4 regions of the Mangrovibacillus sp. Mu-81 genome follow, and region 2 is predicted to be linked to each of the others. Evidence: riboswitches for the same ligand, from Rfam matches in the RefSeq annotation. Region 2 holds a riboswitch; each other region holds the start of a gene.
What was found. A riboswitch is a leader RNA that binds a small molecule or an ion and turns the genes downstream of it on or off. The one in region 2 is predicted to bind S-adenosylmethionine.

Region 1: it holds a riboswitch for S-adenosylmethionine, as region 2 does, so the genes downstream of both, V6B33_RS19290 (Na+/H+ antiporter NhaC family protein) here and V6B33_RS19840 (LLM class flavin-dependent oxidoreductase) in region 2, are expected to answer to the same signal.
Region 3: it holds a riboswitch for S-adenosylmethionine, as region 2 does, so the genes downstream of both, V6B33_RS00445 (homoserine dehydrogenase) here and V6B33_RS19840 (LLM class flavin-dependent oxidoreductase) in region 2, are expected to answer to the same signal.
Region 4: it holds a riboswitch for S-adenosylmethionine, as region 2 does, so the genes downstream of both, V6B33_RS04770 (O-acetylhomoserine aminocarboxypropyltransferase/cysteine synthase family protein) here and V6B33_RS19840 (LLM class flavin-dependent oxidoreductase) in region 2, are expected to answer to the same signal.

The regions. Positions count from the first base shown of each region.
Region 1 is NZ_JBAJHU010000013.1:45,726-49,908, reverse strand. It holds gene V6B33_RS19295 ((S)-benzoin forming benzil reductase) at 1-361, shown strand, start outside; gene V6B33_RS19290 (Na+/H+ antiporter NhaC family protein) at 424-1,740, opposite strand; SAM riboswitch class I at 1,963-2,068, opposite strand; gene V6B33_RS19285 (MFS transporter) at 2,350-3,522, shown strand.
Region 2 is NZ_JBAJHU010000015.1:8,033-12,215, forward strand. It holds gene V6B33_RS19835 (sodium:solute symporter family transporter) at 1-510, opposite strand, end outside; gene V6B33_RS19840 (LLM class flavin-dependent oxidoreductase) at 550-1,923, opposite strand; SAM riboswitch class I at 2,094-2,198, opposite strand; gene rpsI (30S ribosomal protein S9) at 2,774-3,166, opposite strand; gene rplM (50S ribosomal protein L13) at 3,189-3,626, opposite strand; gene truA (tRNA pseudouridine(38-40) synthase TruA) at 3,793-4,183, opposite strand, start outside.
Region 3 is NZ_JBAJHU010000001.1:85,120-89,302, reverse strand. It holds gene V6B33_RS00450 (aspartate kinase) at 1-489, opposite strand, end outside; gene V6B33_RS00445 (homoserine dehydrogenase) at 535-1,788, opposite strand; SAM riboswitch class I at 1,940-2,050, opposite strand; gene V6B33_RS00440 (response regulator transcription factor) at 2,306-2,989, opposite strand; gene V6B33_RS00435 (sensor histidine kinase) at 2,967-4,064, opposite strand; gene V6B33_RS00430 (ABC transporter ATP-binding protein) at 4,125-4,183, opposite strand, start outside.
Region 4 is NZ_JBAJHU010000002.1:211,844-216,026, forward strand. It holds gene metX (homoserine O-acetyltransferase MetX) at 1-475, opposite strand, end outside; gene V6B33_RS04770 (O-acetylhomoserine aminocarboxypropyltransferase/cysteine synthase family protein) at 591-1,886, opposite strand; SAM riboswitch class I at 2,127-2,250, opposite strand; gene V6B33_RS04775 (trans-sulfuration enzyme family protein) at 2,337-3,473, opposite strand; gene V6B33_RS04780 (DUF302 domain-containing protein) at 3,889-4,183, opposite strand, start outside.

The sequences.
Region 1 (4,183 bases), on a different contig from region 2:
TCAGCTGATCATGGTCAACGTCAGCTCAGGGGCAGGGAGCAGACCTGTTTACGGCTGGAGTACGTACTGTTCCACGAAAGCGGGAATCAATATGCTGACAGAAACCGTGAGCCTGGAGCTTTCAAAGAACGGGAGCCGGCATAAAGCCATTGCTTTCAGTCCAGGGGTAATGGATACCGATATGCAGGGTACAATCCGTTCCTCTTCGGAAGAATCATTTGCAGATGTAGAAAACTTTAAGAGATACAAAGAGCAGGGCATGCTGAGAGACACGGATACAGTCGCAGAGGTCCTGGTGAAGCTTGTAACCGAAACAGAAATCGAATCAGGCAAGCTTTATCATGTGAATGATTTATTGTAATTCTGTATTGACAATACAAAGAAAGAGACAAATCTCAATTAAATGAGATTTGTCTCTTCTTTTTACGAGCGTACTGTGCTCGGTTCGGCTGCTTTGGATCGTGTGAACTTCGGCAGTGCGAATCGGATCGCCACCAGACCGCATACTGCTGTCAGGATTGGATAGAAAGCATATGGAATAACGCTTACTGGTGATATTCCTGCCGTTTCTGCAACCAATAATGCCTGTGCTCCATAAGGGATCAGGCCTTGAACGGAGCAAGAGAATATATCCAGAATACTAGCAGACTTACGGGCGTCTACTCCATAATTGTCACCGATCTCTTTTGCCAGCGGACCTGCAATGATAATAGAAATCGTATTGTTCGCCGTGCAAAGATTCGTTGAACTGACAAGTCCTGCTGTTGCCAATTGTGCTCCCTGCGGTGATCTGATCCTGCGGGTGGCAAGATAAAGCAGCGCCTGGATGCCCCCGTTATAGCGGATAAGTTCAACCACGCCGCCGATCAGCACAGTCAGAATGACGATTTCCGCCATGCCGGTCATTCCATCGGCAATGCTTCCGAAATAACTGGCAGGTGTAAAGCTTCCATCAATAAATCCGATGATTCCGGAAAAGACAATTCCTCCAAATAAAACCACGAACACATTCAAACCTGCCAATGCACCGATGATGACTCCCAGGTAAGGAAGGATTTTCACCCAATTATAGGTCTGTGCGTCTACAGTTGAATGATTTCCTGCGGTTATAAAGAATAAGATCACCATCGTAAGAATCGCTGCAGGAAGAACAATAAAGAAATTCACCTTGAATTTATCTTTCATCTCCGTTTTCTGTGTACGCACGGCTGCTATCGTTGTATCAGAAATGAACGATAGATTGTCACCGAACATCGCTCCTCCGATGACAGTAGCCATCGCAATAGGCATGGCGATGTCAGTACCTGAACTGATCCCGACACCGATTGGGGCAAGTGCCGCGATCGTACCCATTGAAGTACCCATGGATAGTGAAACGAACGCTGCAATTAAAAATAATCCAACAATCAGTAGATTTTCTGGAAGTACAGATAGGGCAAGGTTCACCGTTGAATCAACGGCGCCCATTTTTTCTGCTACTCCCGAGAACGCACCGGCTAAAAGGAAGATGAAGACCATGATCATAATATCAGGGTGTCCTGCACCTTTAGCAAAGCGTTCCACTTTAGCATTCAGAGATTCCTTTCGATTCATGAGAAGCGCCGCAACAGCAGCGATAATAATGGAAACTAATACTGGGAAAGCGTAAAAATCTCCTGAAAGGATTCCCGCACCCAGAAAGAGTGAAACAAATATGAGTAATGGCAATAATGCCGACAGTTTACCTTTTTCTTCAAACATTCGAACAACTCCTTTTGACAATTGGCTTTCGTGATGAATTTTTATGGGATGGACATTTACCGGCAATACTACTTCAGGCGACGAATGTTGACGGCGGCCAGCAAGCCTGTCCTATCGGTACCAATTTCAACGACCTTTCATTATCCGGGCCGATAAAATAGTAACGATAAAAATAAAAAACCTCTTCAAATTAAGAAGAGGTTTCCAATATGAGAAACACTCTCCTTATCTTTCAAGCATCTCTGCTTGCTGGATGTGGCACAGCACTCGAATTGAGTCCGCTGCCGAGACATCACAGGGCCAGTCCCTCCGTCTCTCTGGATAAGAAGAATTATCCTATTCATTTGTGAAATTATACTTACATACTTTAAGACGTTTAAGAAAAAAAGTCAAACGGGAATTTGTTTTCCTTTTCTAAGGGACAGCGAAATCAGTGCATCCGTCATTGTTGAATGGGAATCTGGCAAGTTGATTACTATGGGATTTTTCCATCAAATCAGCCGTTCAACAGGTGAAAAGATGTATCCAGAAAAAGGAATGATTTTATTTACAATTACCTTGAATAGGACTAGTATTATAGGGATAAAAAAACATCTGGGGGATACGGAAGTGGAAAGAACGATACGAAATCAAGTTTTTACACTGCAAGGTTTTTACTTTTTAACCTTTTTTGGAGTGGGGAGTTTATATCCGCTGTTAAGTGTATATCTGAGTGAAAGTGTGGGATTGAATGGATACCAGATCGGGACAATCATGTCGATCGGGCCGATCATGATGATATTCTTTCAGCCGGTCTGGGGGATGGTAAGTGACGCGACCAACCGGCCTACACAGGTGCTGGCCTTTACTTCATTGGTTGCCGGCATATTTGCCCTCGGGTATCTTATAACCGATCTTTATTACGGACTGCTTCTGATTGCAATACTCGTTGCAGTTTTTCAGAGTGCGATTATCCCGGTTTCAGATAGTATCAGTCTGAAATATACGAGTAAAGTCCGTTACAATTATGGAAATATTCGTTTGTTTGGTTCATTGGGGTTCGGTGTTGCCGTGTATGTGATGGGAAGATTATCGGAAGGTTTCATAGGACCGACCATCATTTTCTACGCCTTCTTCATCTGTCTTGTGTTTTCAGCCGTACTGGCTTTCCGTTTCCCGAAGGAACGGGCTGCGGCAAAGCTTGATTTGAAAGCTGGGATGAAGGAACTATTCGCACTGAAGAAATTTTTGATCTTTTTGGCCGTCACGTTCATGGTGTTCGGTCCGAATCTCGCGAATAATACGTACTTCGGATTATTCGTTGAAGACTCCGGCGGAACATATGCCGGAATCGGTCTTGCATTCTTGATCGCCGTACTATCCGAAGTGCCTTTCATGAGAGTGGCAGGCAGCTGGATTGACCGCTTTGGTTTATTGACGGTAGCGGCTTTGGCAGGAGCTGCGTCCTTGATCCGCTGGCTGTTCTACTTCACGGAACCAAGTCTTTGGCTTGTGTACAGCTCAGCTGTCATGCAGGGTCTCGCAATCGGTCTATTCGTTCCGGCAGGACTGCGTTATATAAGGGAAATCACCCCAGCTCATATCACAGCTACAGCGGTCACCATTTATTCGGCAATCGGAAATGGTCTGGGAAACTGGTTCAGTACCTTTATCGGCGGGTTCATTCTCGAAACATTCTCCATCTATGCAGTCTATTTATTTTTTGCACTCCTCTCATTAATCGGCATTGTCCTTTGCTTTGTATTGATGAAAGAAGAGAAGAAAGAAGTTCTTGCCTATTAACTGCGTAAAAGCTGAATGAGAAATTTTTAAAGTGGTTCTGTTTTGAAGTACAAAACATGAATGACCAGTGCTTATCGTATAGTAATTCGCACCGGAATTAAAATGGAAAATGCTTGGAGACATATTAATATGCTCCAAGCATTTTTTCATCCTAAGATTCGCATTGGTTGGCGATTTCCAAATCTACAAGAATATCCAGAAAATAAGCTACTAAAATAAGGGAAGAAACTCCTCTTATTGAGGAAACAGCACGAAAAACAGAGTAAATAGAGGTGAAAATTTCCTCTAATTACTTCAAAAGCATGAAAATGGAACGTTCTTCTTTGCCTTAACGGGAAAAACTGCCCTTATATCCCTCGAACCTAACCCTATTCTGATGGATAACGGAAAAAACTTCCCTTATTTAAACAATCAAAGACGTTACTCACAATAAAGGATGAAAAAATCTGCCTCTTTTATCTGCCTCTAGAAATCAGCACCCACCTCCTGCTAGTTAAATAGCATCCGCAGCACACCAAGTGGGATAACAATTCGCATGTGAATTTTCATGCTACATAAATAAGCTTATGACCCTGTTAAAAGGGGTTCAAAGGGCAGATTTACTTATTTCAACCGCTATATATATCAACAAAAAGAAGCAGTCTAATTCAGTTGCGAATAG
Region 2 (4,183 bases):
AAGCACGACGATCACTGCGATGAAAACCAAGCCGCCTTTATAGGACATCCCAAGCAGATATTCAAAGATACGGGCACCTGCAACAAATTGAGCAGAAATATAAAAGATGTTAAACAATAAAATCAGACCTGAACCGACCCTCAGGAAATCACTGTTATAAAAATCCCCGAGCCAGTCGGGAAGGGAAAGTGATTTTTGGCCGGTATTCAATTTCCTTACTTTTTTGGCCACCATCAAGACGCCGATCGGTCCACCGCCGATAATCGCCAAAAACAACCAGAGATTGGATAATCCCCAATCATGCGACCACCCCGGGTAACCAAGGAATGTAGCTGCGCTTAAATAGGTTGCCGCAAAGGAAAGACCAAGTACATAAGGTCCGAGATTTTCACCTCCGATCGCAAAGTCGCTGACACTTTTTGTTTTTTTGGCACTGACAAATCCCAAAGCAAACATAGCAACCAGAAATATCGCAAATCCTATCCATGTATATAATGCTAAATCACTCATTCTTTACTCCCTTCTCTCACTTGTGTGATGAGGTTTATCCTAAACTTGAACAGGTGTAAGCTTTTTGGCTGGATGATTCTCCCGTAAATGCGCATGGCCTTTTCCAAACATATTCTCCCTCAATGTTGATCCCTCGTATTCCTTCCGGTAAATCCCGCGTTTTTGAAGTTCTGGAACCACATGATCGACAAACTCCGCGAATGTACCCGGTGAATACGTCTGGGCGATATTAAATCCATCCGCATCGCCTTCTACTGCCCAATTCTCGATTTTGTCTGCGATTTGCTCCGGTGTACCGATGAACTTCACTGTCCCATTTCCAAGACCATGATTCTTAATCGCTTCCCGGAGCGTCCATTTTTTGTTAGGGTCCTTTCCATACATATCGAGATTTCCCTGCATGGCATCCGTTTCAATGTCCTCGATATACTGATCAGGATCGAATTGTGAAAAGTCAATACCTGTATGACCCGATAGAAGAGAAGCCGTTCCTTCATAGCTGACGTGGTTCGTCAATTCTTCATATTTGGCATATGCTTCTTCCTCTGTTGAACCAATGATCGGCAGTACCATCGGGAAGATGAGTATGTCCCCTTGGTTTCTTCCCTGTTCCTCCGCCCGTCTGCGGATATCCGCTGTATATAGTTTCAATCCATCCAGCGAATGATTTTTAGTGAATACCGCTTCCGCATGTTTGGCTGCAAAATCCCTTCCTTTTGGGGAAGAACCTGCCTGGAACAGAACAGGAGTGCGCTGCGGAGAAGGTTCCACAAGATGCGGGCCAGGCACATTGAAGAACTCTCCATCATGGTTAATCGAATGAACTTTATTTGGTTCCGCAAACGCGTCGTTTTCCCTGTCATATACCACTGCATCCTTTTCCCAGCTGTGCTCCCAAAGCTTATAAACAACTTGGAGAAATTCATCCGCCCGGTCATATCGGAGTTCCTTAGGAAGCCTTCCGGAAAGTCCGAGGTTAACAGCTTCACTTTCTAAATAAGACGTCACCACATTCCAGGCAACCCTGCCTCCTGTTAAATGGTCTAGAGTTGATAGTTGGCGGGCCAGTGAATAAGGCTGTGCGTACGTCGTGGAGATGGTCGGTGCAAATCCGAGATGCTCCGTGACAGCAGCCATGGCTGAAATAGGGATGAGCGGATCATGAGCCGGAAGCTGCACCGCACCCCTGACAGCCGCATCGTAACTGTTTTCGTATACGCTGTACGTGCCAAGCACATCTGCAATGAACATCGCATCAAATTTACCGCGTTCCAACGTTTGAGCCGCTTCAATCCAATAAGCCAAGCTGTTATGGGATGTTCCACGATCCTTTTCATGTTTCCATAATCCTGTTGAATGCGGGGACGGTGAGTTTTGTATAAAGCCGTTTAAATGAATCTGTTTTTTCATCATTGCATCTCCTCTTCACTTTTTGTCCGTGGCTTAAGAGTCACTTTAAATAAAACTATTCTTATGATTTTACTCGGTTTAGAAGCACCGGCTCTCCACTTGCAGGGACTCCAACACTTCTCAAAATAAAAAACCTCTCCCGATGAGGAAGAGGTTTTAATATTTATAACGCCCTCTCATCTTCCAAGCATACGCTTGCTGGAATTAGCACCTTGTTACAACGTAACGGTTGCTGCGGGATCACGGGACCAGATTCCTCCCCCGGCTCTTGATAAGGAAATGTTCTATTGAGTTAGTTGAATGTAGATTATCATAACGGAGTCAAAATAATCTGTCAAATCAGAATTTAAATTTATTTAAACGGGTATTTGTGAGGATGGTCACAGGTTCGGTATTGGAAACGCTTACTGAACTTTTTCAAATTTTTTTATCCGCTTTCGGTAAAGAGATTGATTTATTCAACGATTGATCGAGAATTACTCGGGATTCTATTTCACCTTTCTTAAGGAATATTGAACTATTTTCAGTATAGAATATAGTCATAATTAATCTTTTTAGTAGTGATTGTACAAATGGAGGGGTGCAGGTTTACTTACTTGAAAAAATGAACAATGCCTATTATACAATGCTGGGTAGTTATCAAGGTTTATGCTCGAAATTTTTGTTTTTTGATCGAAAAAACTCATATATGATCGAAATTCTGATTTTATGAGCAATATCCTAAATTTATGATCGAACTACCGAATTTTCGAGAAATGCGCTTTCCCATACTCCAGCCATCCAACCTGGACTTCTGCCAAAGTCAAAAAAAGACCCCCAACCCAATAAGGTTGAGAGTCTTTGAAAGCCATAATTAACGCTTAGAGAATTGTGGTGCACGACGAGCGCCTTTAAGACCGTATTTCTTACGTTCTTTCATACGAGCGTCACGAGTTAATAATCCAGCGCGTTTTAGAGTACCGCGGTACTCAGGATCAGCTTGCAGTAAAGCACGAGCGATTCCGTGACGGATCGCACCAGCTTGACCAGCATAGCCTCCACCATGTACGTTTACTAAAACGTCATAGTTACCAAGAGTTTCAGTTGCAACTAGTGGCTGCTTGATTACTTCTCTTAGTGCTGCGAATGGGATATATACTTCTACTTCACGATCATTGATAACAATGTTACCGTTACCTGGTACTAAACGTACGCGAGCTACTGAGCTCTTACGACGACCAGTTCCGTAATATTGAACTTGAGCCAAGATAATAACCTCCTCTTATTAATTATCCACGAAGTTCGTAAACTTCTGGTTGTTGTGCTTGGTGTGGATGCTCAGATCCAGAGTATACATGAAGCTTCTTGATCATTTGACGACCTAAAGAACCTTTAGGAAGCATACCTTTGATCGTAAGCTCTAACATTTTCTCTGAATAGTTTGTACGCATTTCTAATGCAGTACGCTGCTTCAAACCACCAGGGTGGTTACTGTGACGGTAGTAAATCTTGTCAGTAAGTTTTTTACCAGTCAATTCGATTTTTGAAGCATTAAGAATGATTACATGATCACCAGTGTCAACGTGTGGTGTGAATGTTGGTTTGTGTTTACCGCGTAGAACTGATGCAATTTCACTAGCTAAACGACCTAGAGTTTTGCCTTCAGCATCTACAACGTACCATTTACGATCGATTTCGTTGGCTTTTGCCATATACGTAGTACGCATGAGTTTACCTCCTATTAAATGAATCCGTAGTATTTATTTTCAAATCACAATAAGTTTCCGGGGCTTATCGTGGGGTTAATAACATACCATATGCTATAATATCTTGTTCTAAAGCGAATGTCAAGGGAATGTTACACCTGGATTAGTTGTTTTAATAAAAAATGATTTATTTAAATTGAATCTCTTCATTTTCACTCTCATACTCTACCTCCCAAAGATAGAGCCCATGCGGTGGAGCGGTCTTCCCTGCACGGTTCCTGTCTTCCGCAGCAAGTATGCTCTTCATGTCCTCACTGCGAATATTACCAGAACCTACCTCCAGCAGGGTGCCGACCAGGATTCTCACCATATTATAGAGGAAGCCGTCTCCCTTGAAGGAAAAAACGAGTCCGTCTTCAAGTTCGGTAATGGTGATGCTGTATAAATTCCTTACTTTGTCTTCCACTTCCGTTTTGGCAGAGCAAAAGCTTGTGAAGTCATGCTTCCCTATTAAATCAAGCGCCGCTTTTTTCATCTCCCCGATTGAGAGCGTATGAGGATAATGAAGGGCGAAATGT
Region 3 (4,183 bases), on a different contig from region 2:
TTTTAAAGCGGCGGCAAGAGCAGCTGCAGTCGTATCCGAACCGCCCCTGCCTAATGTAGTTATTTCTCCTTTATCCGTGATTCCTTGAAAACCGGCGGCCACGACGATTCGTCCTTTTGATAACTCCGATTTTATCCGATCGGTATCGATCGAGGTAATCTTGGCATTCCCAAATACTCCGTCCGTTTGGATTCCCGCCTGTCTGCCTGTCAGGGATACGGCTTCCAGCCCCGTATGCTGCAGGGCCATGGTCAAAAGGGAGATCGTCACCTGCTCGCCGGTACTTAAGAGCATATCCATTTCTCTCTTGCTTTGCTTTGCAGAGAGTTCCCCTGCCAATCTTACGAGTGTATCCGTCGTTTTATTCATTGCTGATACTACTGCGACAACATCATGGCCTTTTTCTCTTTCCTTCATGACATGAAAGACCATACGTTTGATTCGATCTGTTGAACCAACAGAGGTTCCACCAAACTTTTGAACAATCATACTCAATGATACCCCTACTTTCTATCAGACCATATTTATTAAAGATTACTTCTGGGAAATTGCAGCTCCAGTCTTCGCTTCATTTTCCAAAGGAATTTCATCCAGAATAGACACAGCTTGAATATGATCATGCGTCCGAAGAAGCGATTCCAGTGTATGTTTCCTGCCTTCAACAAATACGTACAAGTAATCGCCAAGCTGAATATGATCCTTTAAAGTGAACGATGAAATCCAGTTTTGATAATCATCCTCTTCACGGATTCTCAGAACCCATTGGCGGCTGCTCTCAACCTGAACCTCCCCGGTCCTCGCTATGCTTTCGGCAGAGGCCGTGTACTTCCTCTCTATCAACGACAGAAAATCTTCTACCATGGCGCTGCCTGTAGGCAATTTTCCAGCTCCTGGACCAAGCAGGGTAATCCTCCCTACAAGACTACCCTTTAGAGATATGGCATTTTCTACATCCTCCACACCGTAAAAAGGATGGGTGTCATGAACCAGGATGGGCTCTACTTCACCTTTGATACGGTCAATTGAATCCCTCAAGAGAGAACCTGCATGCTTGAACCGCAATCGAAAAGATTCCGCTGCCTGGATCCACTCTGCAGTCAGGTGGGATATCCCCTTACGTCGAATATTCTTCCAATCGGGCTGTCTGCCAAAGGCTGTTTGACTTAAAATCAGCAATTTATAGAACGCATCATGACCTTCGATATCATTTGTCGGATCGGCTTCAGCGTAGCCCTTCTCCTGAGCAATCTTTAAGGCTGTATCAAAGGCAAGGCCTCTATTTCTCATTTGAGATAAGATGAAGTTGGACGTCCCATTTAAAATCCCTTGAATTTGTCTGATTTCATTCACCTTCAGAAGCTGCCTGATACTGCCGATCACCGGTATTCCCCCGGCTGTCGTCGCTTCAAATCCAACCGATACCCCGTTCCTTTCCGCTTTTTCCAATAGCCCGGGACCATATTTGGCAAACATCGCTTTATTGGCCGTGACGATATGAACTCCCTTCTCAATGGCTTCGGTTAAATACGTAAAGCTCGGCTCCTCCCCCACGATCGCTTCAAAGATGACGTGCAGGTCCGGGATATCCAGAATGTCTTGGAAATCCGTTGTGACGTTGATGGATGGATCAATGTCCCTCTCTTTTGCGGGATCTTTTATAAGAATCGCCCTTACCTTCACCTCTTTACCCAGTACTTCCTTCAATCTGTCCTGATGAGTATCGATTGCTTCACAGACTCCTTGCCCTACCGTTCCGAAACCCAGAATTGCCACATTAATCGTTGACATGATTCAGCCTCCTATTATCGAATTTTCACTTTATACTTAAGAATTGATTCATTCCATGAAGATCCACTTGAGGGAAGTGAGAGCGGAAAAGAAGAGGGTATACAGAAAAGCCCTCTTCTATTAAGAAGAGGGCTAAATAATCATGCTCCTCCCCTTATCTTCCAGATCCGTATGGAATCTGTAGGAATTGGCACCTTTACAGTCTGATCCTGCAGGTTGCCGGGCTTCATCGGGCCTATCCCTCCGCCGCTCTTGATAAGAGTTATAATGTTTGGTTTTGGTATTACTTGCTATTTGAGTATGAATTGGATTATAAAGAGGATTCATTGCCTCGTCAATACTATTTTTAGTATTTTTAAAAAATTCTTTCTAATGACACAGATAATATCATTACCTATCGGTTTACTATGATATTTAAACGTATGCGGTGGAACCAGTAACCAGTAACTTGAAAAACAATCCACAGCCTAAAGCTACCCAAGATAACTTTCTGCCATTATTTAATTCCCCGATGCAATTAGGATCTAAACCGATACCCCACACCCCAAATTGTTTCAATAAACACAGGCGACGAAGGTTCCTCCTCAATCTTCTCCCGGATCTTCCTGATATGCACCGTAACCGTCGTCAAATCCCCTAAAGAGTCATACCCCCAAATCCGTTCAAACAGATGTTCTTTGCTGAAGACTCTGTTTGGGTTAGTGGCCAGAAAATACAGAAGGTCGAATTCTTTGGCGGTCACGATTTTTTCTTCTGAGTCGACGAATACTCTGCGGGAGTCCGGATCGATGACGAGGTTCCGGATTTCGATCACTTTTTTCATGTCACGGTTGATCAAGCGTTCGTATCTGGCAATATGAGCTTTTACCCGTGCGACGAGTTCACTGGGGGTGAAGGGTTTGACGATGTAGTCATCGGCTCCGCGGTCGAAGCCCCTGATTTTGTCGATGTCTTCTTTTCTTGCAGTGACCATTAAGATCGGGATGTCGAGAAATTCCCTGAGCTCCTTGCATAGCTGGAATCCGTCCGTATCCGGCAGCATCAGATCAAGCAGAATGAGGCTATATGTGTTGATCCTAGCAAGGGCAAGCCCCTCTCCGCCTGTCGATGCCAGGTCACAAGCAAAGCCGCTCACATCGAGATAGTCCCTTTCGAGTTCCGCGATATCCTTCTCATCTTCAATGATCAGTATGTTTTGCATGATCCTTCACCTTTTTCAATGTAAAATAAATGCTTGTTCCTATACCCGGCTTACTTTCTGCCCAAATGCTCCCGCCGTGCCCTTCTATGATTTTTTTGGCAATGGACAGGCCAAGCCCGCTTCCTCCTGTGGCGGAGTTTCTCGAGATGTCCGTCCTGTAGAAGCTGTCAAAGATACGGGGCAGTTCCGTTTCCGGTATCCCGCTCCCATTATCCTGAATCTCCACCTTGACATCATACTCAAGCTCCGTGAGGATGACCTGAATTTCTTTCTGTTCTTTATTCATATACTTTAAACTGTTTTGCGTGATATTCTTGACGACCCGGTCCAGCTTTTCCCTGTCAGCTTCAACGAGATAAGAACCTGACCTTTCATAGGATAGCAGCGCTTCACCGTGTTCCTTTTCAAGAGTAAAGGAAAGTTCGTCGATGAAATCATCAAAATACGCATCAAGGTGGACCTTTTCAAATTGAAACGGCAATTGGTCCATATCCAGCTTCGAATATAGGAACAGTTCATCGATGAGTCCGTCCATATCATGGGCATTCTTCTTGATCTTGGCCATGTATCGGTTCAGCTTGTCTGGAGTGCCGGCGATGCCATCTTCGATCCCGCTCACATACCCTTTGATCGAGGTTAACGGTGTTTTCAAGTCATGGGAAATGCTCGCGATAAGCTCCTGACGATTCAGCTCGTATTGCCTTTGAACCGTCTCTGCTTCCTTCAGCTTCAGGCGCATCTCTTCAAATGTATTCGATAATTGCCCCAATTCATCCTTCTTGTCAGACGCCACACTAACATCAAGATCCCCTTCACTGATCTTTCGTGCTGCGAACGACAACTTCTTGATCGGTTCTATGATGCTCTTTGACATAAAATAGGTCAGCAACCCGTTCGTCAAGACTAAAATGACCACCAGCGCACCGAAGCGGAGAGTCAGGAAAGTTTGCAGATTCTTCCCATTCAATACATAAAAGAACACATATCCAACCACGATTTCCACGATTAGAAGACTGACAAGGGGAATGACAATCATTCCGATATTCGATAAGAGCAGCCTCTTCTTTATCGACATGCCATCACCTGCTTTCCATACAATGTGAACCTGGGCTGCCGTTACTGACAGCCCCTTCTGTTACTTCTCCATTATTCGTCCATCTTCTATATATAATACCCGGTCACAGAGATGGAGGA
Region 4 (4,183 bases), on a different contig from region 2:
TCATGCCCCACTCCAATGCCTGCATTCCGCCCAAAGAACCGCCGACCACTGCATGAAGATGAGCGATCGACAGTTCTTTCAGAGCAAGATATTGAGCGTTGACCATGTCTCTTACGGTGACGTCCGGAAATTGTCGGCCAAATGGTTTCCCTGTTGCGGGGTTGATGGATGCCGGACCGGTGCTGCCGTCGTTGCCGCCCAGCACGTTAAAAGAAAGAATTGTGTACTCGTCAGTATCCAAGTACGAATGGGGACCTATGAGGCCGTCCCACCACCCTTTGCAGTCCGGCGTCCCTTTTACAAGGTGATTGCCAGTGAGTGCGTGACAGATAAGGATGACCGGTCCTTCCGTCCTGCCGAGCCTTTCATACACAAGCTCCACCTGTTCAAGCGTGCTGCCGCATTCCAAGGTCAGGGATGGGATCGTAATGGAGTTCACTTCATATTGTGTGTTACTGGTGTGCGGGTTCTCCATTCCGTCGCCTCCTTTTTTGGTGAGTGATTGGGGGGGAAGAGGGTCAGATTGAGCTGTCCGCCCCCCATTGTTCTATTTTTTATTTTCAAATGCGTGGCCATTGAAATCGCCCGGATTATACCGGTGATGCAGCCAGTGCCGCTTCGATCGCGTGATCCAGGTCTTCCAACAGGTCTTTAGCCGACTCCAATCCGACCGATAAGCGTACCAATTCTTCCGTAACACCGGTTGAACGCAGTTCCTGATCATTCAATTGCTGATGGGTTGTCGAAGCAGGATGGATGATGAGTGACTTTGCATCCCCCACGTTTGCCACATGTGACCAGAGGGTGATGTTGTCCACGACTTTGCGTCCGGAATCCCTTCCGCCTTTGATGCCGAAGACGACGATCGAGCCTGCTCCTTTTGGCAGATATTTTTGAGCCAGTGCATGTGACGGATGCTGTTCGAGACCTGGATAGGACACCCACGCCACACCGCTGTGCTGATTGAGGTGCTCAGCGATTTTCAATGCGTTTTCCGTGTGTCTTTCGATTCGCAGGTGCAGCGTTTCAAGCCCCTGCAGGAGCAGGAACGCGTTTTGCGGGCTTAAGCACGCCCCGAAGTCACGCAGCAGCTGGACCCTTAATTTTGTAATGAAAGCTGCTTCGCCGACATCGATTCCAAAGCGGATTCCATTGTAGCTTGGATCTTCTTCTACAAAGCCCGGGAATTTCTTGTTATTCCAGTCAAACTTGCCGCCGTCGACCACGAGTCCGCCGATCGCTGTACCGTGGCCGCCAATCCATTTCGTGGCGGAATGGATGACAATGTCCGCTCCCCATTCAATCGGCTTGGTGAGATACGGAGTGGCGAATGTGTTATCGATGATCAGTGGAATTTCGTTGTCATGCGCCACTTTCGCAACAGCTTCAATGTCAAGAACGTGAAGGCTCGGATTTCCGATCGTTTCGGCAAAAACAGCCTTCGTTTTCGGCGTGATCGCGTTCCGGAAGTTCTCCGGATCGGTCGGGTCGACGAAGTGCACCTTGATGCCGTACTTCGGAAGCGTCGTGGAGAAGAGGTTGTATGTTCCGCCGTATAGATTCGTAGCAGCGACGATTTCATCCCCTGCTCCAGCGATATTCAAGATGGACAACGAAATCGCAGCCATCCCGGAAGAAACACCGAGAGCGCCGATCCCGCCTTCCAGCAGGGCAATCCGCTTTTCAAGAACATCGACCGTCGGATTCATGATACGGGAGTAAATATTCCCCTCCTCTTCAAGACCGAATAATTTCGCAGCGTGTTCGCTGTTATCAAATACATATGAAGTCGTCTGGTAAATCGGCACCGCACGTGAACCTGTTGATGGATCGGGCTCCTGGCCCCCGTGAAGTAATACCGTTTCTACATCGAATGATTTTGTCATAATGAATTCCTCCTGGCAATTTGGTTTGTTGGTTTTCCATTGACTTTTTGCGTAGTAATGTTTTGAATGCTTGCAGATTGGCGGTTTCGGGTTTGGATTCATCAGACTTGCGAAATGGTGAGTAGTGAGTAGCGAGCTGCCTTCACCGACCCGGCAATCATTCTAGGAATTTTTTAAGAGAAGAGGAAAAATCAAAAACCCCCTTCCTAAGAAGAGGGTCTAATTTAATAGGCGGTCCTCCTCTTATCTTTCAGACAAATGTCTGCAGGAATTAGCACCTTTTCATGCAGTCGCAGAACTTCCTGCGAGCATGAAGGTTGCCGGGCTTCATCGGGCCTAGTCCCTCCGCCTCTCTGGATAAGAGCGATTAAGTTGTCAATAAGTAGTGCGTTGAAATGAATTATAAAGGCATCTTCACTCAACGTCAAGAGTGTTTTCTGATTTTTTTAATTATTTTATACATTTTGTGATTGCTTCGTTGAATTGGGTGACGATGTCCTCTGCGTCTTCGATTCCTAAAGATATTCGCACGACATATGTGTTTATGCCCAATTTTTCCTGTGCTTCTCTCGGCAGTGCCCGATGTGAAGTGCCGAGCGGATAGGAGACGGTCGTTTCCACTCCTGCAAGGGTCGGCACGATTTTGATCCAGCCGAGAGATTTGAAGAATGTACTGATATCGCATGATGCATCTAGCTCGATGGTCACGATCGCTCCGTTACCTTTTTCAGAAAGATCATGCGGGTAATATACATGTTTTACGTGTTGATTCGTTCTTAAGTTTTCACTGAGCTGGCCGGCGTTATGGGCCTGCGCACCCATGCGGAGGCCAAGTGTTTTTGCCCCTCTTGCAGTCAGCCATGCTTCAAATGGACTTAGATTGGAGCCCATGTTGACTACTTTTTCCCTTGCTTTTTTTACGAGGTCTTCTTTCCCGGTCACGACGCCTGCCGTGATGTCGCTGTGTCCACCGATATATTTGGTGGCACTGTGAGCAACGAGATCGACTCCTTCAAGATAAGGCTGTCGCAAGTATGGAGTAGCGAATGTGTTATCGATGATCGTTTTGAGCTGATGTTTTTCGGCAAGCTCCACCAACTGTGGGATGTCTTCCACCCTCATGAATGGATTGGTGACTGTTTCGCTGTAAAGCAGTTTAGTATGAGGTGTGATGGCGTGTTCAATTTCTTCACGGTTGGTGAAGTCGACGAAAGTTGTCGTGATTCCGAACCCCTTCAACTCTTCCTTCAGCATATGGAAGGTGCCTCCATACAGGTCCTCAGCTGCTACGATGTGGTCGCCGGATTTCACAACCGCAAGTACAGCAGCCAGAATCGCCGACAAGCCTGAAGATGTCGCAACCCCGGCAGACGCGCCTTCAAGTGCAGCTACCATCTGACCTAGTTCGTCCGTGTTCGGATTCCCCGTCCGCGTGTAGAGGTAAGGTGATTTTCCTTCATAGAAACCTTCAAGCTCTTCCAGTGATTGAAATGAAAAAGCGGAAGTCTGGTAGATCGGGGTCGTCTTGCTGCGGATATCCCCGGTTCCTTTTAACTGGCTATGTACGACTTTTGTTGTGAACTTCATGATTGTCATCCTTCCTCTTAGATCAATTGGCTTTAGAAGAGTGTATCATATTCAGAAGATTGTGAGGAAGAGAAATGTTTCGGTTGTCGGATTATTTTTTTGGAGGATGTGGTTGTAGGCTTGGAGATTTTTCGACAAGTTGCGCAATTATCTGGAATCCGGCGCAATAAATTCATATGCGGCTCAAATATTGTGGAAGGGGAGCAATTATCTAGTAACCAGAGCAATTATTGAAAAAGTGGCACAATTATCCTGTAAAGCAGCGCAATTCTTAATCTCAGCCGTACAATTTCACTGTTTAATTTCATGCCGAATACTTATTTATCCTAATCTTACAGAGAAAAATGATAGAATCATGTCAATTTCAAAACAAAAAACCTGCCGCAATTTCCACAGCAGGTTCCTCGCCCATCATCTACACTCGTTCCAAACAACCGATCAAGCGATTTTCAATATTGAGCGCGAGCGTTTTCAGTTCATCATGATCGACGAGCTCGATCAGTTTGCTTGGTTTGGCCATGCCCACTTTCGTCTTGCCGTTTTCTGTGTAGACGGTCACCTTACACGGCAGGAAGTAGCTAACCAGCATGCTCTGTTCGAGGACTTTTTTCGCTTCATGGGGATTGCACACTTCCAGAACGAGCACTTCTTCATCGAATTCCAGGCCTTTGTCTTTAAGTTTCCCGGCAAGATCCAGATTCCATAGAACA